DNA from 3 places in the Novosphingobium sp. BL-S-21 genome. Region 3 is predicted to be linked to each of the others. Evidence: riboswitches for the same ligand, from Rfam matches in the RefSeq annotation. Region 3 holds a riboswitch; each other region holds the start of a gene.
The links. Region 3 has a riboswitch for cobalamin ahead of ACZ1J6_RS08465 (TonB-dependent receptor domain-containing protein). Riboswitches for the same ligand answer to the same signal wherever they lie in the genome.
Positions count from the first base shown of each region.

Region 1: it holds a riboswitch for cobalamin, as region 3 does, so the genes downstream of both, cobW (cobalamin biosynthesis protein CobW) here and ACZ1J6_RS08465 (TonB-dependent receptor domain-containing protein) in region 3, are expected to answer to the same signal.
Region 2: it holds a riboswitch for cobalamin, as region 3 does, so the genes downstream of both, ACZ1J6_RS00720 (TonB-dependent receptor plug domain-containing protein) here and ACZ1J6_RS08465 (TonB-dependent receptor domain-containing protein) in region 3, are expected to answer to the same signal.

Region 1 covers NZ_CM145495.1:1,087,589-1,097,481, reverse strand. The annotation lists gene ACZ1J6_RS04315 (cystathionine gamma-synthase family protein) at 1-752, opposite strand, end outside; gene ACZ1J6_RS04310 (hypothetical protein) at 843-1,367, opposite strand; gene ACZ1J6_RS04305 (hypothetical protein) at 1,519-1,752, shown strand; gene ACZ1J6_RS04300 (DUF6356 family protein) at 1,778-2,047, shown strand; gene ACZ1J6_RS04295 (MarR family winged helix-turn-helix transcriptional regulator) at 2,197-2,673, shown strand; gene ACZ1J6_RS04290 (CbtA family protein) at 2,708-3,472, opposite strand; gene ACZ1J6_RS04285 (CbtB domain-containing protein) at 3,483-3,710, opposite strand; gene ACZ1J6_RS04280 (histidine phosphatase family protein) at 3,907-4,488, shown strand; cobalamin riboswitch at 4,521-4,763, shown strand; gene cobW (cobalamin biosynthesis protein CobW) at 4,953-6,002, shown strand; gene cobN (cobaltochelatase subunit CobN) at 6,148-9,870, shown strand; gene cobO (cob(I)yrinic acid a,c-diamide adenosyltransferase) at 9,873-9,893, shown strand, end outside.
Region 2 covers NZ_CM145495.1:175,545-185,437, reverse strand. The annotation lists gene ACZ1J6_RS00725 (AsmA family protein) at 199-2,289, shown strand; cobalamin riboswitch at 2,438-2,679, shown strand; gene ACZ1J6_RS00720 (TonB-dependent receptor plug domain-containing protein) at 2,879-4,936, shown strand; gene ACZ1J6_RS00715 (PepSY domain-containing protein) at 4,941-6,524, shown strand; gene ACZ1J6_RS00710 (MBL fold metallo-hydrolase) at 6,490-7,434, opposite strand; gene ACZ1J6_RS00705 (TonB-dependent receptor) at 7,690-9,893, shown strand, end outside.
Region 3 covers NZ_CM145496.1:11,252-21,144, forward strand. The annotation lists gene ACZ1J6_RS08455 (hypothetical protein) at 20-376, opposite strand; gene ACZ1J6_RS08460 (cell wall hydrolase) at 544-1,725, opposite strand; cobalamin riboswitch at 1,962-2,173, shown strand; gene ACZ1J6_RS08465 (TonB-dependent receptor domain-containing protein) at 2,273-4,093, shown strand; gene ACZ1J6_RS08470 (ABC transporter substrate-binding protein) at 4,090-5,133, shown strand; gene ACZ1J6_RS08475 (FecCD family ABC transporter permease) at 5,130-6,098, shown strand; gene ACZ1J6_RS08480 (ABC transporter ATP-binding protein) at 6,095-6,874, shown strand; gene ACZ1J6_RS08485 (hypothetical protein) at 7,109-7,318, shown strand; gene ACZ1J6_RS08490 (M3 family metallopeptidase) at 7,451-9,634, opposite strand.

The DNA.
Region 1 (9,893 bases), on a different replicon from region 3:
GCCACGAGGTCCGAGTGACCACCGACATATTTGGTCAGCGAATAGAGAGAAATATCCGCGCCGAGCCGCAGGGGATGCTGGAAGACGGGACCGAGCAGCGTATTGTCGCAAACCAGCAGCGGGCGGTGCCCCTGCTGTCGCTCGATGTCCTCGCACAGCCGCCTCAGCAGCGCGATGTCGACAAGGCTGTTGGTGGGATTGGCCGGCGTTTCGATCAGCACCAGTGACACTCGGCCATTGGCGATGGCCTGCCTGGCGGCGGCGGCTGTGGCTTCTTCGTCCAGCCCGTCGCTGAAACCCATCGCCTTGATGCCGAGGTTGGCCAGTGTCTTGGCAAGAAGCGTTTCAGTGCCGCCGTAAAGGGGCTGGGAATGGAGGATGACATCGCCGGGCCGGGCGAACGTCAGGATCGTGGTCGTGATCGCGCCCATGCCCGAGGAGAACACCACCCCCGCTTCCGCCCCTTCGTAGACCGCCATGCGGTCCTCGACGATCTCGCTGTTGGGATGGTTGAAGCGCGAATAGACCAGGCCCCGCCCCTGTCCCGGCGGCGGTTCCTTGCGGCCCGCTACATAGTCGAAAAAGTCGCGGCCTTCTTCGGCGGTGGGAAATACGAATGTGGAAGTAAGGAATACCGGCGGTTTCACCGCTCCTTCGGAAAGGAGCGGGTCGTAGCCGTAATTGAGCATCAGGGTATCGGGATGAAGCCGATGGTTGCCGATGGACGTCTTGCTTTCGCGCGGTGCCGTCATGTCCCTCTCCTTTCCAATGCTCGCGGAGCATGGCTTTTTCCGAAGAGGTTAAACTGACAACTCTTCCGTGGGTTGCAGCAGGAGCCGGTGCTATCGGCGAACTTCGGAGGTTCGCGCCGAACCACTCGAATTCGGGCTGAAACCCATCTGGCTGAGCAGATCCATCAGCCGTTGCCCGTCTGCCCGGACGCGCTCTATCCAGTTCTCGTGGTCCATATGGCCAAGCGCGGAGCGCTGGAACTGCCCTGCGGCGCGCACCGAATCGCCCAGCAGATGTACCTGAAGAACGGCCGCGTCGCTGCGCCCCTGCTTGCCGAGCGACTCGTCCTCTCGCGAAGCGGGCCTTGCGACATGGCTCCGCGGTCCTGCGTAGATATCCACTTTTCCTGGCTCCCAATGGTGCCGGCGGCCGGTCAGCGGCGCGCCGAACTTGTCCTGTCCTGAAACGCGCCGGACGCGTTCGAGTTTCGGATGACACCCTTGTGAAGTGCGAAAAATGGCAGTTTTCCGCTTTTGCAGATCGCCTCGTCGGACGATCGTTTGCAGCCGGTCGCAAGGCAGCCGCCATTCACCGCCAGATGCACGGGGATGGGAACACCGGGCTTGACGATGCATTCTCAAGTAAATAAGTTGACAAACAAGGCCGCGAGCCGGCCTCCAAGAACTACCGCCCCTCAAGGGGCAGATTGACAGCGATCGAGCCAACCGCGACGCTACGTCACAAACGGGATTGGCCAGTGTCAAAATCGAAAGGGAGTATGGTTTCATGCCTCACAGCGATTTCCACGTCGTCCGCAAGGGCCTCGACTGGGCGGTAAGCCTTCATGGCGTGTTCCTGGCCGCATTCGAAAGCCAGCGAGCCGCACTCAACCGTGCCATCGATGCCGCGCATCAGGTGGGCATGAAGGGGCACAGCGCCAAGGTCCTCCTGATTGACGGTCAGGCCGATCCGCGAACGCACTGGGTCTTCGGCCATCACCCCTATCCGCCCACCGCGTAATCGAAGGCGGAAAGAGGAAGCCAGGATGTTCAAAGCCCTTTTCATCGAGCACCCGCGAAAAGTAAACGAAAGCTATGGGGAGCACTGGCTGGTCGCCAATCGCTTCGGCCTGCGCATGGTGGTGGCCGGCCTTGGGACCATGCTGCACGGGTTCGTTCCCGGCCTGCTCACCCATGCCGGCAGCGACATGGTTCGCAAGCTTCATGGCGAGATGGCCCGCCGGCAACAGGGGCTGCCCGTGAAGAAGCAGGAACGCGTCGCCGCCAAAACATGGCAACCGGAATACGAAATCTAGACACGTCGCCGATTTTTACCGCTCAGGACCATGCCGGAGAACGATCCTGACCGCCGGGGCGGATGAAATCCTTGTAAATAACGCCGACAACCCCTTCCGGCGCAACATCATCTTGAGCAGGCGGCGGTTCTCACGCTAGGTGGCTATCCATGAGCGACCTCGAGACAATGCCCGGACATCTGATCCGCCGCCTGCAGCAGATTTCCCTTGCGCGCTTTGCCTCGCGCATGGCGGAAGCCGGTCTCGATCTCACGTCCGTGCAATATGCGGCGCTGCTCACGCTTCGCGACCATCCCGGACTGGACCAGCAGACCCTCGCCGGCATGATCGCCTACGACCGCGTGACCATTGGCGGCGTCATCGACAGGCTGGTGCAGAAAGGCCTCGTAGACCGGGAAGTCAGCCCCACCGACCGGCGGGCGCGAGTGCTCATGCTCAGCAGTGCCGGACTGGTGACGCTCGATATCGCGGAGCCCTGGGTCGACAAGGTTCAGGACGATCTCGTCGTCCACCTGTCGCGCGACGAGCGCGATGTCTTCTTGAGAGTGCTCCAGAAAGCCACGCAGGCGGGCAACGAGATGAGCCGTGCGCCGCTCCGTCTCGTGGCCAAAGTGCAGAGTTCCTGAACCAGGCAGCTCTGCACTCCAACCGATTGAACGATCAGCACTTTGCCTTCTGCAGCACGCGCTCGGCCCAAAGTCCGAAAGCGAGGCCAATCGTCGCCCATAGCACCAGCTGCGTGCCGATGGAGGCCACGCGGAAGTTCCACAGAAGCACGGCCGGGAAGTCCGTGGGAACCTCGTTCACGGCAGGCAGCAGGAACTGCCCCAGGCCCACCAGGCCCAGATAGATCACAAGACCGAGCAGCGTCGCATCGAAACCGCGTCCCGGTCGTGCAAGGGCGCTCCTGATACGCGCTGCCACGACGGCCGCGCCGAGCGACAGCGCGATCATGCCGAAATAGGCGGCAGTGCGCAGGGCCACGGTTTCGTGCTTGCCTACGGCTGGCGGGGTCTGGGGATATTTGATCGCCGGTACCAGCACCACCAGCGCGAACGTCAGCGCGGCCAGCATGAGTGCGAAGCTGCGCGGGCCCAGATTTCCCATGCGGCCGTAGCCGTAAGCGAAGACGAGCGAGAAGATCCCGCCCACCGCAGCGCCGTACAGCACGAGCGCGGTCACCAGTCCCGCACCTTTCTGCGTATCGCGGCTGACGAGTTCCTCTTCCTGCGGCTCGGCCGGCGTGCCGGCGTGGGGCATGGCCATCCCGGCATGGCCGGACGGGGCATCATGCGCGGAGTGGCTTTCCTCGTAACCGATCGCCAGATCGATCTGCGGTTCGGCGAAGCCACGCGCAAAAAGCGTGGCGAGAAGCGCGCCCAGAATGCCGGCAAGCATCCCGCGCCAGAGCAAGTCCCTGGTCATGTGCACCGCCTCAGTGGCAGGGGAAGCCGAGGAGGTGACGCCCGTCGTGGACGAATTCGTGGACGTACATGCCCTGGAACAGGGAGAAGGCGCCCTGTTCGGTGCTGACGAAATAGATGAAGATGACGGCCAGCAGCGTGCCGAGCACGGCCCAGGGCGCGATGTCTTCCAGGGGAATGGCGTTACCGCCCTGCACGGGAATGAAAGCGTCGTCGAAAACTGCGGTGGAAACAGCCATTGTCATGCTCCTTGGCGGGATTGCGCGTCCCCGGAAAACCTGTTGCCAAGAAGGAAGGTCTGGCTCTCGACGGGACGGTTCCCGTGCGATTACAGTGGCGCGACCGCGCCGGATTCTCACCGGCTTCTTCGATACTCGACGCCGCTTCCTTAGGACCGCGCGGGCCGCGGCGTCAACGACCCCCCGGAATTTACCCTTGGCGACACCCCTCCTGCTGATCTGCATTGCCGCCACGGCGTCGAGCCGCGAAGGCCGGTTTCCCGAACCGGCGGAACCGCTGGATGCGGCAGGGCGACGCGATGCCGCCCTGGCCAGGTTGCCCCAACGCTACCACGCCGCGCTGCAAGCCAGCCCCGCCCGCGCCGCTGCCGAGACCGCCTCGGCGATGAGGCTTACGGCCAGGACCGAACCGGCGCTTGCCGATATCGATCATGGCGAGTGGCAAGGCTTGTCCTTCGCGCAGATCGAGGCGAGCGATCCCGGACAGCTCGGCCGGTGGCTGGCCGAACCCGCGCAAGGCGCGCTTGCGGGTGAAACACTGGATCAGGTTCGCACGCGGATCGGGGCATGGATGGACCGCGCTGCCGGCTCCGATGCGCCGACCTGCGCCATCACGCACCCGATGACGATCCGCGCCGCCCTCTCCCATGCGCTGGATCTGCCGCTGCGCGCAGCGCTTGCCATCGATGTGGCGCCGCTCTCCTGCACCGTTCTTTCCTTCAACCGGAGTTGGCGATTGCAGTCTCTGGGTCTTGCGGTGCGGGGCGTCCCCGGCTAATCGCCTCCGGGTTCGGGATGCCTTCTGGCGACCGGACGAAGATCGCGCCGGTGCCCCGCAAGGGGCTTAATACCGGAACGCGGTAAGGACGGTTCGCCGTCCCGATCCGCGGCTGTCCCTGCAACTGTAAGCGGCGAGCGCGATGCACATTCGCGGCGGGGCAAGGCCCCCACCGCAGCCACTGGGCCGGACGCTAAGTCATGCGAGGCCTGGGAAGGCCGTGCATCGCGTGATGACCCGCGAGCCAGGAAACCTGCCGGCGTCGATGTCGCTCTTGCCCGGGTCCAGGGAATGGCCAAGGCACGGTAACTCTTCCGTCTGAGCGACGTGATGCATGCGGCCGGGGCCGCAGCGGCATATCGCGTCGGGCGCCCGTGCGCCGGTCCGTCGCGGCGTGCCGCCATCGTCGCGCCCGCGACGGGACGTCCCGCCGTTTCAGGTCGCTGGCGCACGGGAGACGAGATATGAGCAAAGTTCCCACCACCGTCATCACCGGCTTCCTCGGCGCGGGCAAGACCACGCTGATCCGCCATCTGCTCCAGAACGCCAAGGGCCGCCGCCTCGCGCTCATCATCAACGAGTTCGGCGACGTCGGCGTCGACAGCGAACTGGTGAAGGGCTGCAATGACGAGGCCTGCCCGGAAGACGACATCGTCGAACTGGCCAACGGCTGCATCTGCTGCACCGTCGCCGACGATTTCCTGCCGACCATGCAGAAGCTGCTCGACCGCGAGAACAAGCCCGATCACATCATCATCGAAACGAGCGGCCTCGCCCTGCCCAAGCCGCTGGTGAAGGCGTTCCAGTGGCCGGATATCCGCACCCGCGCCACCGTGGACGGCGTGGTCGCGCTGATCGACGCCGATGCCGTGGCCGCCGGCCGCTTCGCCACGGACGAGGCCGCGCTTGCCGCAGCCCGCGCCGCCGATCCGATGCTGGACCATGAAAGCCCGCTGGAAGAACTGTTCGAGGAACAGCTCGGCTGCGCGGACATGGTCGTGCTCAACAAGACCGACCTCGTCGACGCAGACGCCCTCGCCCACGTCGAGACGCTGGTCTTGGCCGAGACGCGTCCCGGCGTGAAGATCGTGCGCGCGGACCACGGCGCGGTCGATATCGCCGCGCTGCTGGGCATCACCGCCGCTGCCGAGGACGACCTCGATTCCCGCCCCTCGCACATCGACGGGCTGGACGAGGATCACGACCATGACGACTTCGACAGCTTCGTTGTCTCCGGCGGTGATGTTGCCGATCTCGACGCCTTGCTCGCCCGCCTCGAGGACCTGATCGCGGAGCATGACGTGCTGCGCGTGAAGGGCATGGTCGCGGTCGGCGGCAAGCCGAGCCGCCTTGTCGTGCAGGCCGTGGGGCCGCGCATCCAGCACTTCTACGACCGCGCCTGGCTGCCGCAGGAAGCGCGCCGCACCCAGCTTGTGGTGATCGGCCAGAACGGGCTGGACCGCGCGGCCATCGAGGCCGGGCTGGCAGACGTTCTCGGCGCCGTGGCAGCGTGAAGCTTAGGCTCCCCTCCCCACTTCGTCATTGCGAACCCGCAAAGCGGGTGAAGCAATCCAGAGCCACGCAGAGCCGCCCTGGATTGCTTCGCTTCGCTCGCAATGACGAGGAAGAGTTCTGTCGCGGTGTCGGGGGGAACGCCTGATGCACCTGCTGTCCGCCACGCCGGGGACGATCTCCAACGGCGAGGAGGCGATCGACCTCGACCAGTCTCCCGGCGACATGGTGATCCTCACCGTGGCGGACAGCGAACTCGCCTGCTTTGCAAGCGCGGCGGCGCGGTTGCCCTCCGATGCTCCCAGCGTCCGCCTCGCCAACCTGCTGCAATTGCGCCATCCCTACTCGATCGACCTCTATGTCGATAAAGTGATCGCGCACGCCAAATTCGTGTGCGTGATCCTGCTCGGCGGCAAGAGCTACTGGGGCTACGGCATCGACGAGATCGCCCGCGTCGCGCGCGAGAACGGCATTGCCTTCGCCGCGATAGCCGATGGGCGAGAGGCCGATCCGGCGCTCGACCGCGCGTCCACCCTGCCCGCCGAAATGCGTGAGAAATTGCGCGACTATCTGCGGCAGGGCGGCACCGCCAATGCGCTCTCCTTCCTGCGCACCGCCACACGGGCCATCGGCCATGATGCGGGAGAGCCGGACGATCCCGTGCCGGTGGCCGATGCCGGGCTCTATCTTGCAGGCACGGAGCGCGCCGGGCTTGCCGAGGTGCAGGCCGGATGGGTCGAAGGCCGGCCGCTGGCGCTGCTGGTGTTCTACCGCGCGCTGATGATCGCCGGCACGCTCGACGCGGTGGACGCCATGATCGCGGCGCTTCGGGAACGCGGCTTCAATGTCGCCGCCGTCCACGTCCGCGCCTTGCGTGAGCCCTTCGCGGTGGATTGGCTGGGCGGCCTGCTCGGCGAAGTGGCGCCCGATGTGATCGTCAACGCCACCAGCTTCGCCTCCTCATCCGCAGGCGACGACCGCAAGCCCGGCATTCTGGAAAAGGCCAACTGCCCGATCCTGCAAGTCGCCTTCGCGGGCGTCGAGGAAGCCGATTGGCAAGGCGCCGCGCGCGGCCTTGGCCCACGCGATCTGGCGATGAACGTGGCGCTGCCCGAAGTCGACGGCCGCATCTTTACCCGCGCCGTCGCCTTCAAGGCGGCCGAGCGCTTCGACGAAGTGACGCAGTGCGGCATCGTCGTCCCCCGCGTCGCGGCGGACCGCGTGGATTTCGTCGCCGACCTCGCCGCCGGATGGGCCAGTCTGCGTCGCAGCGCCCCGGCCGAGCGCCGCGTAGCATTGGTGCTGGCGAACTACCCCAACCGTGACGGACGTATCGGCAACGGCGTCGGTCTCGACACCCCCGCCAGCGCCGCCGCCATCATCGCCGCGCTGGCCGCGGCCGGTTACGACATCGGTGACGCCCCACATGACGGCGCCGCGCTGATGCGGATCATGACCGGAGGCGTCACCAACGACCTCACCTCGCTCGACCGCGCCGGCGAAGTCTCCTTGCCGCTCTCGGCCTACCAAGCCGCCCTCGCCGCAGTACCGGAAAGCGCGCGCAAGGTCATGCTCGAACGCTGGGGCGAACCTTCCGCCGATCCCTTCATGCGCGACGGCGCGTTCCGGCTGCCCGTTCATCGCTTCGGCAAGCTCGCCATCGCGGTGCAGCCCGCGCGCGGCTACAATATCGATCCCAAGGCGAGCTACCACGATCCGGCCCTGCCTCCGCCCCACGCCTACCTCGCGTTCCATATCTGGCTGGCGCAGGACTTCGGCGCGCAGGCCCTCGTGCATGTCGGCAAGCACGGCAATCTGGAATGGCTACCGGGCAAGGCAATCTCGCTTTCGCGCGATTGCTTTCCGGAGATCTGCGCCGGGCCGCTGCCGCAGCTCTATCCCTTCATCGTCAACGACCCTGGCGAAGGCACGCAGGCCAAGCGCCGCATCAGCGCGGTGGTCATCGATCACCTCACCCCGCCGCTCACCCGCGCCGAGACGTACGGCCCGCTCAAGCAACTGGAAGCGCTGGTGGACGAATACTACCTCGCGGCCGGCATGGACCCACGCCGCCTCGATCGGCTGCGGCGCGACATTCTCGACCTTGCGCGTAGCCATGGCCTCGACCGCGATGCCGGCGCCAGCGGCGATGATGACGACGCGCTCTCGGCCATCGACAACTACTTGTGCGAGTTGAAGGAATTGCAGATCCGCGACGGGCTGCATGTCTTCACGCAATCGCCCGAGGGCCGGCTAAGGCGCGATCTGTTGGTGGCTCTGGCCCGCACACCGCGCGGCTACGATCACGCCGGCCAAGCCTCGCTGCTGCGGGCGATGGCGGCGGATCTGGGGCTGGACTTCGATCCGCTCGACTGCCGCATGGGCGATCGCTGGGACGGCGCGCGGCCGCAGACACTCGCAGCTGTTTCTGACGAGCCATGGCGCACGCATGGCGATACCGTCGAGCGGCTCGAACTGCTGGCGGCGGATCTGGTCGATACGCCGAGCGGAAACCTCGGCAGCGAGACCGCCGCCGTCCTTCACGCCATCGGCAGCGACCTCGCCCCCCGCATCGACCTTTGCGGCCCGCGCGAGGCCGAGGCGTTACTGGCCGGTCTCGATGGCCGCTTTGTCCTGCCCGGCCCCTCCGGCGCGCCGACACGAGGCCGCCCCGATGTGCTGCCGACCGGCCGCAACTTCTATTCGGTCGACACCCGCGCCGTGCCCACGGCGGTTGCCTGGGAACTCGGGCGCAAGTCCGCCGATCTGCTGGTGGAGGACTACCTCCAGCGCGAAGGCGAATACCCGCAGGCCATCGCCCTGTCGGCCTGGGGCACCGCCAACATGCGCACCGGCGGCGACGACATCGCCCAGGCTCTCGCACTGATGGGCGCCCGCCCACGCTGGGACTGGACTTCGGGCCGGGTGGTCGGCTTCGAGATCATGACCGTGGCCGAACTCGGCCGCCCGCGCGTGGACGTGACCTTGCGCGTCTCCGGCTTCTTCCGCGATGCCTTCCCCGAGCAGATCGACCTGATCGACAGCGCCGCGCGCGCCGTGATGGCACTCGACGAGCCGCTGGGTGATAACCCCGCCGCAGAACGCCACCGCGCCGAAGCCGCCGCTCTTGTCGAGGGCGGCGAGGCCGAAACCCAGGCTACCCGTCGCGCCGGTGCGCGCGTGTTCGGTTCGAAGCCTGGCGCCTACGGAGCCGGCCTTCAGGCCATGATCGACGAGAAGATCTGGCACGAGCGCGGCGATCTGGCGGACGTCTACCTTGACTGGGGCAGCTACGCCTACGGCAGCGGCGTCGAAGGCAATGCCGAGCGCGGGCTGTTCGCAGCCCGCCTCGCCTCGGTCGATGCCGTGGTCCAGAACCAGGACAACCGCGAGCACGACTTGCTCGACAGCGACGACTATTATCAATTCGAGGGCGGCATCGCCGCCGCCGTCGAGCATCTGAAGGGCCGCGCGCCGCTCAGCTATCACAACGACCACAGCCGCCCCGAACGCCCGGTGATCCGTACCCTGGAGGATGAGATCGGCCGCATCGTGCGCGGGCGCGTCACCAACCCCAAGTGGATCGCCGGCGTGATGCGGCACGGGTACAAGGGCGCGTTCGAGATCGCCGCCTCGGTCGACTACCTCTTTGCCTTTGCCGCCACGACCCATGCGGTGAAGGACCACCACTTCGACGCCGTCCACGCCGCTTTCATCGAAGACGAGACGGTGCGCACCTTCATGGCCGAGGCCAACCCCGCCGCCTTGCGCGAAACCGCCGCGCGGCTGGCCGAAGCGCAGGAGCGCGGCCTTTGGAAACCCCGATCCAACAGTGCGGGCGTGATGCTCGCCGAACTCTCTGGAGCATGATCATGGTGCAGCGTACCGACGAA
Region 2 (9,893 bases), on a different replicon from region 3:
CCGAAGGGTTCAAACCCCTCTCCTGGCGAAGGGTGCCCACGAAGCTGACAGTTTTCGGCGCCTGCGCAACCATGCCAAGGTATGACGTGCCGTCCCCTCAGCTCCGCCCGATTGGGCTCTTTCGGGGATTTTTCGCCCGGACGTGCGGGACTTGCGCCTTGCCGGGAAACCAAACGGCTCGTCGGCGCTTAGGCCCACATGGATGCAGCGGCGCAGATCGATGTGCAGGACCATGCACGGGAAGAGACGGGGCATCGCCGCCCGGGCAAGCGGCCGGACCGCACCCGTCTGCTGCGCATCCTGCGCAATGTGCTGATCGCGATCGTCGCGCTGGTCTTCGCGGCCTGGCTGGTCCTCTTCATCACCAAGGGCCGGTTCCTGAAGCACCCCTTCGAACGCATTGCCAGCTCGGCCGCCGGGCGGCAGGTAAGGGTGGGCGGAGACTTCCAGCTCTACTTCGCACCGCTGCGCATCAAGTTCCTGGCTGACGGCCTGAGCGTCTCCAACCCGGAATGGGCGGGCCGCCCGCAGATGTTCGCCGCCCGCCATATCGAGGCGCGGATCGCCCCGCTTTCATTGCTGTTCGGCCGTCGCCACGTTCATACGCTGGACCTTCAGGGCGGCGCCGTGGACCTCGAATGGGACAAGGCCCATGGCCGCAACAGCTGGACTTTCGGCAGCGGCGGCGGGGGCAAGCCCTTCGAGTTCCCCCGGATCGACCGCGCCACCATATCGGACACCCGCGTCCGCTATCTCGACCCGCAGATGCCGCTGCTTGCCAATCTCGTGGTCGATCCCGTCACTTCCACCGATGCCAGGATCGGCAAGGCCGTCTCGCTGCGCGGCGACGGCACCTTGCGCAGCACCCCGTTCCGCGTGAGCGCCCGGCTGCTCTCCCCCGACGCCACCGTCAATCGCGGCAGCAACGCCCTGGAACTCACGGCCTGGGCGGCGAACAACCAGGTCGACGTCTCGGGCACCCTGCCCTCCATCGCCGATTTCGAGGACGTGCCGCTCAAGGTCCGCGCCCGCGGGCGCGACTTGTCCGAACTGCTGGGCATCATCGACGTCGCCATTCCCCAGACCCGCCGCTACGCACTGAAAGCGCAGCTGGTGAAGGACGGGGAGACCTATCGCTTCACCGGCATGACCGGCACGTTCGGCCAGTCCGACCTTTCGGGCAAGCTGACGGTGACCAATGCCGAGCGGCTGCGGCTGGATGCCGTGCTGGCGACCAGGCGGCTGGACATCGTTGATGCCGCGCCGTTCATCGGCTACAACCCGGACATCGTGGCATCGAAAGGCGCCGTGGCCGCGGCCGCCGCCACCGGCGCGGGCGCCCAACGCGTCCTGCCGGACGCCGCCCTGCCGGTGGAGACGATGCAGCGCTTCGACGCCGGGCTGGACTGGAAGGTCGGCGTGGTCCGCTCACGCAATGTGCCGGTGCAGAACATCGCCCTGAAGCTCTCGCTCGACCGGGGACGACTGGCCCTGTCGCCGCTGACATTCTCGATGGCGCGCGGCGATGTCGCCTCGGATCTGGTGTTCGACACGCGTCAGCGCCCCTCGGCCGTAAGCTACGATATTCGCCTCAAGTCCACGCCGATGGGCCGTCTGCTGGCCGGCTACGGCGTGGTGGAATCAGGCACGACCGGCACGATCGGCGGCCGCATCAAGCTGGAAGGCCGCGGCGACACGATCCACGATTCGCTCGCTTCGGCATCGGGCCGGATCGCCTTCATCATGCCCCGCGGCACGTTCTGGACGCGCAACGTGCAGCTGGCCGAGCTGGACCTCGGCACATTCGCCTCCAAGATGTTCGAGGGCAAGCTGAAGAAGCCCGTCCAGCTCAACTGCGGCCTGGTGGCCTTCACGGTGCGAGGCGGCACGGCGGCGGCCGACCCGATCCTGATCGACACGTCGAAAAACGTCATCACCGGGCGCGGCGGCTTCAGCTTCGACACCGAGGCGCTCGACATGGGCTTCCGCGCGGACGGCAAGAAGTTCAGCCTGTTTTCCGGGCAGTCGCCTGTCGGCATCGGCGGCCGCTTCGCCAAGCCCTCCCTCCAGGTCATCAGCCCGCAATTGCTCGGCCGCGCCGGGGTGGGCCTTGGACTGGCCGTGGCGGCGACGCCGGTGGCGGGCCTGCTCGCCTTCGTGGACGTGGGCGATGCCAAGTCCGCCGCTTGCGGCCCGGTGCTGTCGGGCGCCAATGCGCAGTCCCAGCGCACCGCCAAGGGCAAGCCGCGCGACGACGTCGGCTCCGGCCGTCCCGACAAGAACGACTGACTTTCCACCGCCGCGATAACGCCGCTCGGAACGGACGTGAACCGGAACGGGCGCGCTCTGGCCGGCTTCGCCCACGCGAACACATCCCGCTTGCACAGGGCGCACGCCCCGGCTAGCTCATCGCGTCCGCCATTTCCGCAAGGAGGGCGGGTAATGATCGCGCTGGTGCCTCGAAAGAGGCTTAATAGGGAACACGGTGAGAGAGGCTTCCTCTTGAATCCGAGGCTGTCCCTGCAACTGTAAGCGGTGAGCGCGATGCACATCACGCGGCGGGGCAATGCCCCCTGCCGCAGCCACTGGGCCGGACGCTAAATCCTGCGAGGCCTGGGAAGGCCGTGCATCGAGCGATGACCCGTGAGCCAGGAGACCTGCCAGCGTACGGTCGCTCTTGCTTTGGTCCAGGGGATGGCCGGGGCACGGTGATTTTTCCGTCTGAGCGACGAACCAGCGGCAAGGGCCGCACGGTGCGCTGAGCGGTCGTCCCGAATCCGGGCGCCCGGCCGGTCGACGCGCCGGTCGTTCGCGGGCCTGGGTTCGCGAGTGGCAGACCCTTGCCAAAAGCTCGCTTGGCGCCCGGCAGGGGAATGAAATGAAGATCGCAACCGTTTCGCACGCGGCGCTTGCCGCGGCGCTGACTCTCGCCTGCGCCGCGCAGGCCCGGGCCGCGGATGGCGGGAAGGTCGAGGGCCGGAAGTTCGAAGGCCAGGAGGCCGATGCCGCAGAGGCGGATGGCCCTTCGATCGTCGTCACCGGGCAGAGCCTGGAAGAGACGCTGCCGCAGGAACTCTCCCGCTACGGCAACGACGTCGTCACCGTCGATGAACGGCAGATCCGCAACAGCGGCGCGGTGGACGTGACCAAGGCGCTGGACCAGGTACCCGGCCTCTACGTGCGTGGCCGCAATGGCCCATTCACTTACGTCGACGTCTCGCTGCAGGGTTCGCGCACGCAGGACGTGCTCTGGACGATGGACGGCATCCGCCTCAACAACCGCCTGTACGGCAGCACCTCGCCCAACGACACGCTGCCCGCCAGCATGATCGAGCGGATCGAGGTCCTGCGCGGCGGAGAGAGCCTGTTCTACGGCACCCAGGCTTCGGCCGGAGTGATCAACGTGGTGACGCGCAGCTTTTCCGACGATCCGGGCGGCCAGGTCAATGCCTCGGTCGACAGCTGGGGCGGCACGACCCTGGACGGCTATGCGCGCGGCGCCCTGGGCGACCACCGCTTCGTGGCCTATGCCTCGCACAATCGCTCGGAAGGCTACCTGCCCTACAGCGCCTATCAGCCCAGCCTCACCGACCGGCACCTCGGCTACGACTTGTGGTCGGCCGGGCTCAAGTACCAGTACGCGCTGGCGCCGGATCTCGCACTCAACGCGCAGTACCAGCATACCGAGGCGAAGCTCGACAACTTATCCCCCACCCGCATTCGCGAGAGCCGCAACGACCGGAACGAGGAAGTGGCCAGCCTGCGGCTCGACTACACCGGCAGCGACAGCGTGCAGTTCTTCCTGAAAGGCTATTTCCACGACTGGAAGACCGCCTACATCCAGATCCGCAATTCGCTGCCCGACCATCAGCCCCAGGTGATCTACCCCGCCGGCACCTTCTGGGGCTACCGCGACTGGGGCGGCAGCGCGGTGATGAAGCTGCATCTGCACCCCGGCCTGGAATACCTGCTGGGCTACGACTTCCAGAACTTCAGCGGCCGGGACGACGTGCTGCTGATCGCGCCGACCAGCGAGCAGGTCCACGCCGGGATCCTGCAGCTTCGCACCACCGACGAGATCTCGTCGAAGGGCCGCCTGGCGGCGGGCCTGCGCTACAATCGCACGGACGGCGCGCGCAAGACGATCTGGAACGTCTCGGGCCGCTACGACTTTGCCGAGGCGCTCTATCTGGAAGCCAACGGCGGTACCGCCTTCGTGCTGCCCGACGCCTCGCAGCTCTACGGCAACGACCCTTGCTGCGAGGTGGGCAATCCGAACCTCAAGGCGGAGCAGAGCCTTTCGCTCAACCTCTCGGCAGGCGGCATCCTGCCGCTGGGCGCGGCCTCGCTGGGCTGGAAGGCGACCTATTTCGACCGGCGCATCACGGACATGATCGACAGCGTCTACGACGATCCCGCCTTCCCCGGCGGCACTTACGCCAACCTCGACGGCAAGGTCCGCTCGCAAGGCGCGGAGCTGGAACTCGACGCGCGCTGGCCGGGCGGCTGGAGCATCTCGGCCAGCTACACATATGCCCGCGTGCGCGAAAAGGGCGCATCGACGCAGCTGGACCGCAACCCCAAGCAATATGCCAAGGCCGCCTTGTCCTATGCGCCCGAAGACCAGCCCTTCGGCGCGAGCCTCAACGCCAGCTGGATCGGCGATGTCTGGTCGACCGCATCCGGCGCGGGGCGGCGGAACTACGGCAACTACGCCCTGCTCGATGTCGGCGCCTATCTTTACGTCGATGGGGCGGCGCGGCGGAACCGCTTCGGCGTCAATATCGAGAACCTGCTCGACCGGGAATATGCCACGCGCGGCTACCTTTCGGCCGCGACCGACCAGGGCGTGCTCGATGGCAGCAACAGCCGCTTCCTCTATTTCAACCGGGGCGTGCCGCGCACGCTGCGGATGCAATACGGCCTGAGTTTCTGACGCCGTGGCCGCGCTTCAGCCTTCCAAGGCGCCCGGTAGCCTGCTGCCCCGCAGCTTGCTGCCGCGCCCCATCCTCGTCCTTCATCGCTGGCTCGGCGTCTTCGTCGGGCTGCTGATGACCCTCTGGTGCCTGTCGGGCTTCGTGATGATCTACGTGGACTATCCGAGGCTGGAGCCGGCAGCGCAGTTGCAGGGCCTGGCGCCGCTACAACTGCCGCCCGGTCCGGTCTGGAACGATCCCGCGTGGGAAGAGGCAGGCCTCGCGCCAGACCTGCCGATCGCCTCCGCGCGCGTCGAGATGATGGCCGGCCGCCCGGTCCTGCGGATCGTTTCCGCGGCCACCGGCGACCGCCCCATCGCGCAGATGCGGACCATGCCAGACGCCATCGACCTGGCCACGGGGCGCAAGCTGGCCCCGCCCGGGCGCGCCGACCTCGCCAGGATCGCGGCGGACTACGCCCGCGGCCATGCGATCGGCGGCGCAGCGCCCGCTGTGTCCGAAACCGGCATCGACCAGTGGACGGTGCAGACCTACCGGCAGAGCGCCCCGCTCTACCGCGCCGACTATGGCGATCCCGCCGGGACCGTGATCTACATCTCGGGCCGTTCGGGCGAGGTGGTGCAGGAGACCACCCGCTTCCAGCGCTTCTGGGGCTGGCTGGGCGCCGTGCCGCACTGGCTCTACCCCACGATCCTGCGGCAGGACGGCGCGCTGTGGAACCAGGTCGTGGTCTGGACCTCGCTCTCCGGCTGCTTCCTCACCGGCACCGGCATCTGGGCCGGTATCGCGCGGCTGCGGCGCAAGCGGGACGGGACTGTCGGCTCCCCCTACAAGGGCCTGTGGTGGTGGCACCATGTCTTCGGGCTGTTCTTCGGCCTGCTGACCCTGAGCTGGGTCGCGAGCGGCCTGTTTTCGATGAACCCCTGGGGCTTCCTCGATTCCGCGGCCGGCCCTGCCGAGGCCGGGCGGCTGGCCGGGCCGATGCACTGGCGCGATGTGCGCCAGGCGCTTTCCGCGCTCGGCGACCTGCCGCGCGGCGCGCGGCGGGTGGAGACCGCTCCGCTCGGCGGGCGCACTTTCCTGCTGGTATCGGGCCTGCCGATATCGGACGGCGAAGTTTCGTCGCAGCGCTTCGACGCTGCCGGAAGGCCCGCTCTCTTCGGCGAGGACGCGCTGCGCACCGCGCTGTCGGGCAGGCCCTCGCTCGCCTCGCTCGAACTCCTGGAGGAAGAGGACGCCTACTACTATGGCCCCCGTTCCCCCGCGCCGCTTCCGGTCTGGCGCGCCGTTCTGGCCGATGCCGAGGCGACGCGCCTCTACATCGATCCGGTGAGCGGCCGGCTCCTGCGCGCTGTCGACCGTAACGGGCGCGGGTTCCGCTGGCTGCAGGACGGCCTGCACCGGCTGGACCTGCCGCTGCTGCGCCGGCGCCCGTGGTGGGACCTGGTGGTCCTGCCGCTGCTGGCCGCCGTCACGTTCGTCTGCGGCACCGGCACATGGATGGCCTGGAACAAGGTGCGCCGCGACGTGCGCCGCCTCTTCAGGATGGGGCTCAGAACCCCAGCGCGGCGCCCTGTTCGGCGATGACGTAGCGGACGGGCGGGCCGTCACCCTCGGCCAGCTGGCGGGCAATGGTCGCGGCGATCGCGGGGTCGCCGTCGACCGAGGGCTTGATATGGCCGATCACCACGGGCAGCCCCTTCATCGCCCCCGTCCCGCCCGACAGCTGCGCCAGCCGCGCCAGTTCGCGGTGCAGCCAGCGCGGGGTGAGGTGGCCGAACAGCTCGGCGTCCTTGCGCGGGTCGGGATAGGACGTCTCGACGATGATCGCGCGCAGATGCCCGGCGCGTACCAGCGGCGCCACGGCCTGCCAGAGCGCGTCGAGCCGGGTCGAATGCTCGACGGCATCGGGGCCGGTGTCCCCCATGCAGAGCAGCGCCTGCTCCCCTGCGCGGATGAGGAAGGCAGTGGACAGGGCGCCGCCGTGCGAAAGCGGAAATGCGGTGACGGTCAGGCCCGTCGCCGCGACCGGCACGGGCGCCGCGACGGGATCGAGATCCTGGTAATGATAGCGTGCCAGCAAGGGTGGCCGCCCGCGGTCGCCCATGTTGGGCCACGCGCTCCAGTTGAAATAATCGGCCGCCAGCGCGGCATTCACTTCCGGCAGGGCCAGGATCGGCTTCGCGCTGTCGTCAGGCGAAACCATCACCAGGCCGGCGACATGGTCGAGATGCGGATGGGTGACTAGATAGGCGCCGATCCTGCGGTGCAGCACGTCCCCGGCGCGGGTGCCGGCCGGAAATCCGCCCTTGGCGATGGCCACGCGGATGCCCGGAACCAGCGTGCCGGCATCGCAGGCGAGTCCCTGCTCCTGCCCCTTCCGGGCGATGTACCAGGCGGTCGTCGAACCTTCGACCACGCCGCCCGCCACGCCGAGCGGCACGACATCGAAAGCACGGGAATCGGCCCCGGCATCGGCAGACGCGCCCGCAGCCATCGTAAGTGCCGAGAGGGACAGACCGGCGGCCGCCGCGGAACCATACCGTCGCAAAAATGTCATAATTTCAATAAACATATGGCCGGGTTACGATTTCTTGTGGATGCACGGAAGAAATTTATCGGAAATGTCACAATCGGGGGCTAAGGGCCGCGCTTCAAGGAAGAACGCCGGTGCGCCCCCTGTCCGCCAGACCACAAGGTCTCGCGGGCGCGGCGGCTCGTCAGCTACCGGCCGCGCGCAAGGGGTGCAACGATGAAGACGAAGACTTACTGGCTGGCCAGCGTGCCGGCACTTCTGGCCGGCGCGACGCCTGCTCTGGCCCAGACCGCGCCGGACGCCCTCGACGCTTCCGCCGACATCGTCGTCACCGCCCAGCGCCGCCCCGAAAACATCCGCGACGTGCCGATCGCCGTCTCGGTCCTCTCCGGAGACAAGATCAGCGCCATCGCCGAAGGCGGCGGCGACATTCTCTCGCTGGCCGGCCGCACGCCCAGCCTCTACGTCGAAAGCTCGAATGGCCGCTACGCCCCGCGCCTCTACATTCGCGGCCTCGGCAACGTGGACTTCGACTTCAACGCCTCCCAGCCGGTCTCGGTCGTGCTCGACGACGTGGTGCTGGAGAACGTCTACCTCAAGGGCTTCCCGATCTTCGACCTCGACAGCGTGGAAGTGCTCAAGGGCCCGCAAGGCACGCTGTTCGGCCGCAACACCCCGGCCGGCGTCGTCAAGATGGACACCCGCCGCCCCGGCGACCATGCCGAAGGCCAGGCGCAGTTCACCGTGGGCGAACTCGGCACGATCCGCGCCGAAGTGGGCGCGACCATCCCGGTTTCGAGCACCCTGTCGCTGCGCGTCGCCGGCCTTGCCAACCACCGCGAGGACTGGGTGAACAACGCCTATGACGCCTCCTTCACCAAGCCCGGCAAGGACCTTGGCGGCTTCGACGACATCGCCGGCCGCATCCACGCCCTGTGGAAGCCGGACGACCGCCTTTCGGTGCTGCTCACCCTCCAGGCCCGTTCCTATCGCGGCACCGGCACGCTCAACCGCGCCAACGTGCTGACCACTGGCTCGAACAAGCTCAACGACCGCTACGACCGCGACACCGTCTATTACGACGGCGGCCGCAACAACCCGCAGGCGCAGGACACCACCTCGGAGGCGCTGCATGTCGACTATGACCTGGGCGGTGCGACGCTGACCGCCATCGTCTCTGCCTATCAGGGCAGCAGCTCGGGCCGCGGCGACATCGACGGCGGCGTGCTCGGCACCACCGCCGGCAGCGGCTTCATTCCCTTCAATTCGGAAACCGGCACGCTCTCCAGCGACCTCGATCAGCAGACTTACGAAGTCCGCCTCGCCAGCAATGGCGATACCCGCTTCGGCTGGCAGGTCGGCGCGTTCTACTGGCGCGAGAAGTTCGAGCTGATCTCGGCCTCGTGGAACGGCACCGGCGGCATTAATCCCACGGTGATCTCCGAACTGCGCCAGAAGAGCGACAGCTGGTCGGTCTTCGGCCAGGTCCACTACGACGTGACCGACAGCCTGCGCCTGACCGGCGGTGCCCGCTGGACCCGCGACCAGCGCGACCTCGACGCCGCCCGCACCCTCGGCGCGCCTTTCGCGGATTCGCGCCATGTGGGCGACAAGCAGCCGAGCTGGGACGTCAGCGCGCTCTATAAAGTCAGCCCGCAGGTCAGCCTGTTCGGCCGCATCGCCCACGGCTATCGCGGTCCTTCGATCCAGGGCCGCATCGCCACCTCGAACATCCTGACGACGGCGGATTCGGAAACGATCACGTCCTATGAAGCCGGCATCAAGGCGGCCACGTCCGACAACCGCTTCCGCGTGGATCTGACCGGCTATATCTACGACCTGAAGGACCCGCAGTTCACCGCCATCGGCGGCCAGGGCAACTTCAACCAGCTTATCAACGCCAAGCGCGGCAAGGGCCGCGGCGTCGAATTCGAAGCCACCGCCAACCCGGTTCGCGGCCTTCAGTTCAACGGCGGCGTTTCCTACAACTTCACCAAGATCGACGACCCGGACCTGCTGGTCGCCTTCTGCGGTGCGGCCTGCACCGTGCGCGATCCCATCGTCAACGTCGGCACCACGCGCCGCGCCTCGATCAACGGCAATCCCTTCCCGCAGGCGCCGCGCTGGCTGTTCAACTTCAACGCCTCGTACACTTACGAGCTGGCGAGCGGCAGCAAGCTCTACGCCCAGACCGACTGGGTGGCGCAGAAGGACTTCAACCTGTTCCTTTACGACGCCACCGAATTCCACGTCGGCACGAACTTCGAAGGCGGTGCGCGCATCGGCTGGCGTTCGCCCTCCGACGCGGTGGACGTCTTCGTGTTCGGGCGGAACATCACCAACGAGTCGAACGTGATCGGCGCGATCGATTTCAACAACCTGACCGCCTTCGTGAACGACCCGCGCGTCCTGGGCGCCGG
Region 3 (9,893 bases):
TGAAGGCGGTTGGCCGGTTTCAGTCGTTCCTGGCGATCCGTCCGGCGAAGGCGTCGGCCATGCGGCGGTCGAGCTGGCGGCAGATGGCGATCCAGCGGGTGCATTCGCCGTCGTTGCCCGCAAGCCGCGCGGCGGCGGCATGGGCGCGGGCGTGGGCGGCGGCGGACAGGCCATGGCGGGCGAAGTGGCGCAGCGCTTCAGCCAGGATGCGCTGGTGCGGCGTGTCCGTGGTCGCCGTCGCGACCGGCTCGCGGCGGAGGCCACCGCGCAGGCCGGCGCCGTTGTCGTTCACCGCGCAGAGCGAAACCGACGGGCACAGCGCTCGCACCATCACCGGGCAGGAGACGTCCCGGGCGGCGGAAAAGCGGATTGCCATGGTAAAGCGAGCCTCTTGTTGGAAACGCTCGGGGGCTTGGCGTCTCTCCCGGTATTATAGGATGAAGCCGCTAAGTCTTGGTGTGGGGCTATGGTTGCTGAAACCTTGCAGTCGTTCCCGTGACGAATTGATGAAAGCGCCGGATCGCTAAAGGCGCCAACTTGCCCTCAGCGGGCCTGCTCCTGACGCGGCTGGGCGATCCACTTGCCCGAATTGGCATATTCCGGCCGCACGCCCTGGGTCTCGGGCAAGTTGCTGGCCTTGTAGAGCGACTCGCCCCCGCGTTCCCGCACGTCGCTGGCATAGACGGGCGCGCGCTCCGCACCCGTGGAAGGGGTGGCGGAGGGCATGGCGGGCGAAGGCGCAGCGGCCTGCCCGGGGCGGAGCGCCTCGGCGGTGCCGAAGCTGCGCTGCACGGCCAGCGGGTCCAGCGCGGCGGTGGCGAGGGCCGAGGCGGCGGACTCGTCGCGGCGATGCGGGGCGGCCAGCGGCTCGCCGCCGAAATAAGCGAAGCGGAACGCGGCAGGGCGGCCCGCGGCGCCGTTGAAGGCATAGAAGCGATGAGCGCCGATCGTGGTCAGATAGTGCAGGCTCGGGGCCCAGTAGGGATTGACCTGGATCGTGTGATAATGCGTCGCCAGCCCGATCGGCGTATAGACTTCGCCGGACAGCGCGGCACGGGCGACGGATTCGGCACGCTGCCAGAAGAAGCGCTGCGGCGCGCGGGCCAGCGATCCGTCGCAGGCGAAGGAGAACTGGCAGCCGGTCGGCCGCTCCGAACCCTGATAGACGACGCCGCAGACGGTCTTGGGATAGGCCGGATGGGCCACGCGGTTGAGCACGACCTGGGCCACGGCGCGCTGGCCGCCGTCGGGCTCGCTGGCGGCTTCGTAATAGATCGCCGCCGTCAGGCACTGGAGCGCGCGGCTGCGGTCCACCCCGGAATTGTCGATCCGCAGGGCGCGGGCGACCGGGCCGGGGCCGCTGGTTCCGTCATCCGCGTCGGAATGGATGCCTTCGCCTATCTTGAGCACGGGCTGTTCGGCTTCGAGATAGTAATAGGCAGAGCCGGGGAAGCTGGCGCCGGCCTGCTCGAAGGGCATGGGCAGAACGGGCGCGCCGCCGGTTTCCGTCCCGGAGGCGGTGAGGCGGTCCCAGGCTTCGGCCGGGGCGAAGGAAGGCGCGGCGAAGGCAGGCAGGGCCACGGCGACGAGCGCGGCCGAGCCGAGCGTCCAGCGCCGCCGCCTGCGTTGCAGCCGCTTGCGTCCGCCGCGCACGAAATGGCCCTGGAAATCGCGGGGGCGCGGCTCCCAGGTTTCGGTGCAGGCAGGAAGGGCGGCAGCGGTCACTCGGGTCCTTTCGGCGCATCGTCGGCCAGCGCGGATTTCGCGTTCCATCGGGTCATCGCGCATCTTGCGCCTAACCTGCTTTGCCGGGCGCGGCATCCCTGGAAATCGGCGCGTCCCGAAGCGGTACAGCGGGCAGCGATAGGCTGAATCGCTTAAGAGTTTGTTTGCGATCTTCCCCGGCGATACCGCCGCGCCGCCCTTTGCGCCGCTTGCCAATCCCCCCACTGCCCAGTATCGGCACTCGCGACGTCATGGGTGGCCCGGAGCCGGGCCCCGGGTTTCGTGAAAAGGGAACCCTGGTGGGAATTTCGGCGCAAGTCCGAAGCTGCCCCCGCAACTGTAACCGGGGAGCGCCCCTGCCACGCTATGCCACTGGGTCACACCGGGAAGGCGGCAGGCGGCGCGAAGATCCGGGAGCCAGGAGACCTGCCTTTGACGGTCGTTCCGCAGCCGGGCGGGGTGTCCCGGCATGCAGCGAGCACGCGCATGAGGAAAAGCGCGCGTCTCCGCCATGGACGGCAAAGTCGTTCAGGTTGGAGGAATACGCGTGAAGTACCTGTTTCTGCTGGGGACGGCTCTTGCCGTCTCGACCCCCGCTTTCGCGGATGAAGCCGCAATCGATAGTATCGTCGTCACCGCGACGCGCACCGAAACCCCCACCAGCGAGATCGGCCAGTCCGTCTCGGTCATCACCCGCGAGGATATCGAGCGCACCCAGGCGGTCACCGCGACCGACATCCTGGCCCGCCTGCCGGGCGTGACGTTCGCCCAGTCGGGCGGTTTCGGCCAGCCGGCCAGCGTGTTCATCCGCGGCGCCGAGAACGCGCAGAGCCTTGTGCTGATCGACGGCGTGCGCATCAACGATCCCGGCGACGTGGGCGGCGGCTTCGACTTCGGCAGCCTGACCGTCGGCCAGTTTGACCGCATCGAAGTGGTGCGCGGATCGTCCGGCGTGCTCTGGGGCAGCCGCGCGATCGGCGGCGTCATCAACCTCATCACCGCGCGCCCGACCGAGCAGTGGACCGCGCGCGGCCAGGCCGAATACGGCTGGCGCGACCAGAAGCAGCTCGGCGCCTCGGCGGCGGGCAAGGTCGGTCCGGTGGGCCTGACGCTGGGCGGCAACTGGCTCAAGGGCGACGGCTACTCCGCTTTCGACGAGCGCCTCGGCGGCCAGGAGAAGGACGGCTTCGAGAGCAAGAGCGCCAACGCCCGCGCCGAAGTGGAGCTGGTGAGCGGTCTTTCCGCCGATGCCGGGACGTACTGGACCAAGGCCAATTACGATTACGACAACACCGGCGCCGATGCCCTGAACGTGGGCCTGAAGCGCGACACCGTGGGCTATGCCAACTTGCGCTACAAGGGGCTGGACGGCCGCCTCAGCGCGCGCCTGGGCTATGGCCTCACCGATACGCGCCGCATCTCGGACGATGCCGTCTTCGGTCCCTACACCACCAATGGCCGCGCCGACCGTTTCGAGGGTCAGGTCTCCTACACCCCCATCGACATGGCCAGCATTCTCGTCGGTGCCGAGACGGAGAAGCAGAAGTTCTCCGACAATTACGGCTCGAAGGATTCGACCTCGATCGACAGCTACTTCGGCATGCTGACCCTGCGCCCCGTCACCGGGCTGACGCTGAACGGCGGCCTGCGCTATGACGACAATTCGGACTTCGGCCACAAGACCACCTTCTCGGCCAACGGTGCCTGGGTGATCGGGGGCAGCGAGGAAGCGCCGATCCTGCGCGCCAGCTATGGAGAGGGCTTCAAGGCGCCGTCGCTCTACCAGCTCTATTCCAATTCCGGCTTCCGCGCGCTCGATCCCGAGACGTCGAAGTCGTGGGATGTCGGCGTGGAGCAGCCCTTTGCGGAAGGCCACGGCACGTTCTCGGTCACTTACTTCGACCGCAAGACGAAGAACCTGATCGATTACGACCTGACCGCCTTCAACTACTACAACGTCGGCCGCGCGCGGGCGAAGGGCGTGGAACTGGGCATGCAGGTGAGCGACTGGGAAGGCTTCGACATGAGCCTTTCGGCCACTTACCTCGACGCCACCAACGAGGTGACCGGCACGCGCCTCGCTCGCCGTCCCAAGACGAACCTCTATGCCAGCCTGGACAAGCACTGGTCGGACGGCTTCCGCCTCGGTGCGGACCTGCGCGTGGGCGGCGGTCGCTATGACGACATCGCCAATACCTACTACCTCGGCGGCAATGTCGTCGTCGGCCTGCGCGGCGCCTTCGACGTGACGCAGAACATCCAGGTCTACGGCCGTGTCGAGAACCTGTTCGACGAACACTACGAAGTGGTGCGGACATATGGCACCCCGGGCCGCGCGGCTTATGCCGGGGTGCGGGTGAAGATGTGATCCTGTCGTCTGCCCTGACGACATCGGTTGGACGGGGCAGGCGCAAGGCCCGCCGGTTCCTTGTCGTGCTGGCTCTGGCTGGCTCGGCGGCGCTGGCGGGCTGCGGGGGCGGTGACACCACCGAGGCCGCCCCCGCGGTACCGGGCCACGGCGAGAGCGGGGCGGAGCGCCCCACCATCGTCTCGCTCAACCCCTGCACGGACGCCATCCTGGCCGAAGTGACGGATCCGGGGCAGTTGCTGGCGATCTCCAGCTATAGCCAGGATCCCGAGAGCAGTTCGATGCCGATCGCCCGCGCGCGCCGGTACCGGGCGATCTCGGGGACGGTGGAGGAAGTGGCGACGATCCATCCCAGGGTGGTCGTCGCCAGCGCATTCCTCGACCCCGCGAGCGAGGCGGCATTCCGGCGCCTCGGCTACCGGCTGGTGAAGATGCCGATCGCCTCGGACCTGGGAGCCGCGCGCGAACAGGTCCGCACGCTGGCACGGCTGGCGGGTCATGCCGCGCTGGGCGAAAGGCTGGTGGCCCGCATCGACGCCGCCGTGCGCCGCGATGCACCGCCGCCGGGCTCAGCGCTTCTTCCGGCAATAGTGTGGGAATCCGGTGGACTGGTGGCGGGTGACCAGACCCTGATCGTTGACATGATGAAGCACACCGGCTTTACGAATATTGCCGGCGCGCGGGGCCTTTCCCAGGCCGATTACCTGCCTCTGGAGCACGTGCTGGCGGACCCTCCGCGCGTGGTCTTCGCGGTGGGCGATCCGCTCGCCGAGGAGGACCGAATGTTGCATCATCCGGCGCTCTCCGCGCTGACCAGTACCCGGCGTTTCCTGCTCAGCCGCTCCATTCTCTGGTGCGGCGGGGCGACCATCCCGCGTGCGCTGGACGAACTGGCCGCCGCGCGCCGCGCGCTTGCGGAAACGGAGATGCCGCCGGCCCACGGGGCAGGCACCGCAACAGCCCCCGCGACAGGCACCGCAACAGGCCCCGCATCGGCCCCCGCAAAAGCCACCGGGCGGATCGTTTCCGCAAGACCATGAACCTGCGTTTCGTCCTGCTGCTGGTCCTCGCGCTCGTCGTCGCGGTGCCGCTGTCCCTGCTGGCCGGGCGGGTGTGGATCAATCCTTTCGCCCCGGAACTGCACAGCGCCTCGGTCATCCTGCTTCAGCTTCGCCTGCCGCGCGCGGTCCTGGCGCTGGTGCTGGGGGCTGGGCTGGGCGCGGCGGGTGCGGCCATGCAGGGGTATTTGCGCAACCCCCTGGCGGATCCCGGCCTGTTCGGCATCGCGCCGGGCGCGGCGCTGGGTGCCGTGCTGAGCTTCTGGACCGGCTATGCTTCGGCGCCGTGGATGCTGCCGCTCTTCGCGCTGATCGGCGCGGGCGGCGCCATGGCGCTGCTGGCGCTGATCGCGGGACGCGGCGGCGGCGTGGCGCTGTTCACCCTGGCCGGCCTCATGGTCTCCAGTCTCGCCGGCGCGCTGATGAGCCTGGCGATCAGCCTGACGCCTTCGCCTTTCGCCATGAGCGAGATCGTCACCTGGATGATGGGCTCGCTGGCCGACCGCTCCTGGCGCGAGGTCTGGATCGCCACGCCGCTGACGCTGGCCGGGATCGGCGTCATCCTGGCGGCGGGACGCGATCTCGACGCGATGACCCTGGGCGAAATGGCCGCGCGCTCGCTGGGCGTGGAGCCGCTGCGGCTCCAGGCCCTGCTGATCCTGGGCGTGGGCCTCGTCGTCGGTTCGGGGGTGGCGGTAGCCGGCATCATCGGCTTCGTCGGCCTGATGGTGCCGCACCTCGTGCGCCCGATGACCGACCGCAAACCCTCGTCGCTGATCGTGCCTTCGGCGCTGGCGGGGGCGCTGCTGCTGCTGGTGGCGGACTGCATCTGCCGGATCATGCCGCTGTCCGGCGGCGAACTGCGGCTGGGCATCGCGCTCAGCCTGCTGGGCGCGCCGTTCTTCCTGCGCCTGCTGCTGAAGATGCGCCGGGGCATGGTGGCATGAGCTTCGGCGCCGACAACGTCACGGTCGCCGGGCGGCTCGACGGGGTATCCCTCAATTGCCGCCGCGGCATGATCACGGCGATCTGCGGGCCCAACGGTGCGGGCAAATCGACGCTGCTTTCGGTGATCGCCGGATTGCTCAAGCCCGATGCGGGCAGGGCGGTCATGGGCGGCCGGGCGCTGGCGGCGGTCTCGCTGGCCCAGCGCGCGCAGTGGATCGGCTATCTGCCCCAGACGCCGGAAGTGGCCTGGGATGTCTCGGTGGAAGTGCTGATCTCGCTCGGCCGCCTGCCCTGGCGCGGTGCGCCCGCTGCCGAAACGCAGGACGCTATCGAGGACGCCATCGCCGCCATGGATCTTCAGGAACTGCGCCACCGCCCGGTCTCGACCCTGTCCGGCGGCGAACGCGCGCGGGCGCTGATGGCCCGCGTCCTGGCGACCCAGCCCGGCTGGCTGCTGGCGGACGAGCCTTTCGCGAACCTCGACCTGGCCCATGGTGCGGCGCTGATGCACCGCTTTCGCCAGCAGGCGCGGGCGGGGCGCGGCGTCGTCCTTGTGCTGCACGACCTGGCGACGGCGATGAACCATGCGGACCAGGTGCTGGTGCTGGCGAAAGGCCGGGTGGAGGCGGAAGGCCCGCCGGAAATGGCCCTCTCGCGCGAGGTCATCACCCGCGTGTGGAACTGCCCCGCGCACTGGCTGGGCGACCCCGGCGAACGCGCCCTCTCGATCGGCGCCCCGGCGCCGCTCGCCGTGGATTTCCGGCAGCAGTTCTAGCGCGCGGGAATGCGGCCGCGGGTTATAATTGCATTTTCCGCAAATATCGTCTATCACCGTCCACGCTGACGTCGCGTGCGACGGACCATCGGGCAGCCATTGCTCCCCCCTTGTCCCTTACGAGCCTCATGACGCCGGAATGCGCCGAGACGTGCATGCCGCGATGCGCCGGACGAGAACGTCCAGAGCGCTTTTCCTGCCCTTGGGGGCCTACGGCTAAACGGGATTCATTCCATGACCGATCCGAGCACTCGTCCTTTCCTCATCACCAAGGATGAGGATGGGGCCTTCCGCCTTACCGTGAGAACGACGAGGTACAATTCACGCGGCTATCCGCTGGTGACGGCCACGCTTCAGGACGGCGCGTTCAAGACGGCCAACGCCGCGCGGGCTTTCGCGCGCGAGAACTTCAATGCCCAGCCCGGCGAATACGCCACGAAGTAAGGCGCGGCCCGCCGAGCCTGCGCCGCCGGGCGCGGCTTACCGTGCTCCATGCAAGACCGCCGCCCCGTTTCCGGAGCGGCGGCTTCGTTCGGGCAGGGCCGGCGCGTCGAGCGCCTGCCCGGGATCCGATCCTTACTGAGCCTTCGGCGCCAGGCCGCGGGCTTCCAGCATCGGTTCGACTTCGGGGTCATGCCCGGTGAAGTCGCGGTAGAGCTGCGCGAAGTCCTTCGTGTGGCCCTGGCCGAGGAAGGTCTTGCGGATGTGGTCGCCATTGGCGCGCGTCATGCCGCCGTGCTTCTCCACCCAGTCCCAACCGTCGTGAGCGAGCATCTCGGTCCAGATGTACGAGTAATAGCCCGCAGCATAGCCGTTGTCCCAGATATGGCGGAAGTACGGCGTCTTGTAGCGCGGCGGGATCAGGTCGGTGTTGAGCCCGGTGGCGGCCAGTGCCTTGGCTTCGAAGGCCATCGGCGGCTGCGCGGCTTCTTCCGGCGAGAGCTGATGCCACTGGATGTCGAGCATGGCTGCCGACAGTGTCTCGCCCAGGCCGAGGCCCTGGTTGAAGGTGTGCGCGGCCTTGATCTTGGCGATCAGGTCGGCCGGGATCGTCGCGCCGGTCTGGTAGTGCTTGGCGTAGTGGTTGAGCACGGCCGGAATGGTCGCGAAGTTCTCGTTGAACTGGCTGGGGAACTCCACGAAGTCGCGCGCGGTGTTCGTGCCCGAGAGCGAGGGATACTTCTGGCTGGCGAAGAAGCCGTGAAGCGCGTGGCCGAATTCGTGGAACATGGTTTCCACATCGTCGAAGCTGGCGAGCGCGGGCTGGCCGTCGGCGGGCGGGGCGATGTTCAGGGTGTTGCTGACGACGGGCTTTTCACCAAGCAGGTATGACTGCTCGACGAAGTTGCTCATCCAAGCGCCGCCCTTCTTGTTGGAGCGGGCGAAGGGATCGTAATAGAAGATCGCCAGCTGCTTGCCGTCGGCATCGAACACTTCGTAGGCGCGCATGGTCGGGTGGTAGACCGGCAGGTCGGTGCGGCGCTTGAAGGTCAGGCCGTAAGTCTGGTTGGCGGCATAGAATACGCCGTCTTCCAGCGTGCGCCAGACTTCGAAGTAGGGCTTGATCTGGCTTTCGTCGAGTTCGTACTTCGCCTTGCGGACCTTCTCGGCGTAGTAGGACCAGTCCCACGGTGCCAGCGTGGCGTTCTGGCCGCCGGCCTTGGTGCCCTCTGCCTTCATGGCGGCTTCGAGCATGGCGGCTTCGCGGTCCTGCGTGGCGCGCAGTGCGGGGACGAAGCCCTTCATGAACTCCATCGCCTTGGCGGGCGTCTTCACCATGCGGTCGTACATCTGGTACGTCGCGAAGTCGGGCGCGCCCAGCAGTTTGGCCTTCTTCGCGCGCAGGGTCGCCATCTGGGTGACCATGGCGGTCGTGTCGTATTCGTCGCCGCCCGAGGTGCGGTTGATGCTGGCGTCCCAGAGCTTCTTGCGGCTGTCGCGGTTGGTGAGGCTGGCGAGCGCGGCCTGCTGCGTGGTGTTGCCCAGCGCCAGCATGAACTTGCCCGCATGGCCCTTTTCGGCGGCGAGCTTGCCGGCGGCGGTGATTTCGGCCTGCGAAAGGCCGTCCAGCTGCGCGGCCGTGTCGAAGATCGGCGCCTTGGCGGCCGTGGCCGTGGTCAGCTTCTGCGAGAAGGCGGTTTCCAGCTTGGCGATTTCGAGGTTCATCGCCTTCAGCTCGACCTTCTGCGCGGCCGAGAGCAGGGCGCCGCGGTGGACGAACTTGTCGTAAGTGGTCGCCAGCAGCATGGCGTCCTCGCCGGTCAGGGCCTTTCCTGAGGCGCTGTCATGCACGGCCTTGACGCGGGCGAAGAGCGCGTCGTCAAGGTAGATATCGTCGTTCAGCGCGGAAATCTGCGGGCTGACGGCCGTATCGATGGCATCCAGCGCATCGCTGGTATTGGCCGAGGTGAGCTGGCTGAACACGTTGTAGACGCGGTCGTACAGCGTTCCGGCGCGCTCCATCGAGACGATGGTGTTCTCGAAAGTCGGCTTGGCCTTGCTGCCGGCGATGGCCTTGATCTCGGCGCGCTTGGCGGCGATGCCGGCTTCGATGGCGGGCTGCCAGTCGCTGTCCTTGTACTGGGTGAAGTCCGGCGCGTGGAGCGGCAGGGCGCTGGGCTTGGCGAAGGGGCCGTTATAGGCGGGCGCCGTGGCGGCGCTCCTGGCGTCTGTCTTTGCGGCAGCCGTCACGGAAAATCCTCCAAGCAGGCCGGCGCCGAGCACGAGCGGGGCGGCGGCGGCCATGAGCCGGGTCTTCATCGGTCTTTTCTCCTGGCTTCGGCAACCCGAAAGATACAGCTCGAAAGATGCAGCCCGAAATAAGCAGGGAAGGCCTCCCTGCGGGGTCGCGGGCGGGTGCCGAAAAGTGGTCAACACACGGGGTTGAAGCGGAGAAAACCGAGGGGTGCAAGGGCTGGAGCGCAGGCAGGAACGCCATTGCGCAAATGACGCATGCGACGTTTATTCGCGGAAAGGAATACGCGCCGGAGCGCAATCAAGTTGCGCTCCGGCGCGCCGT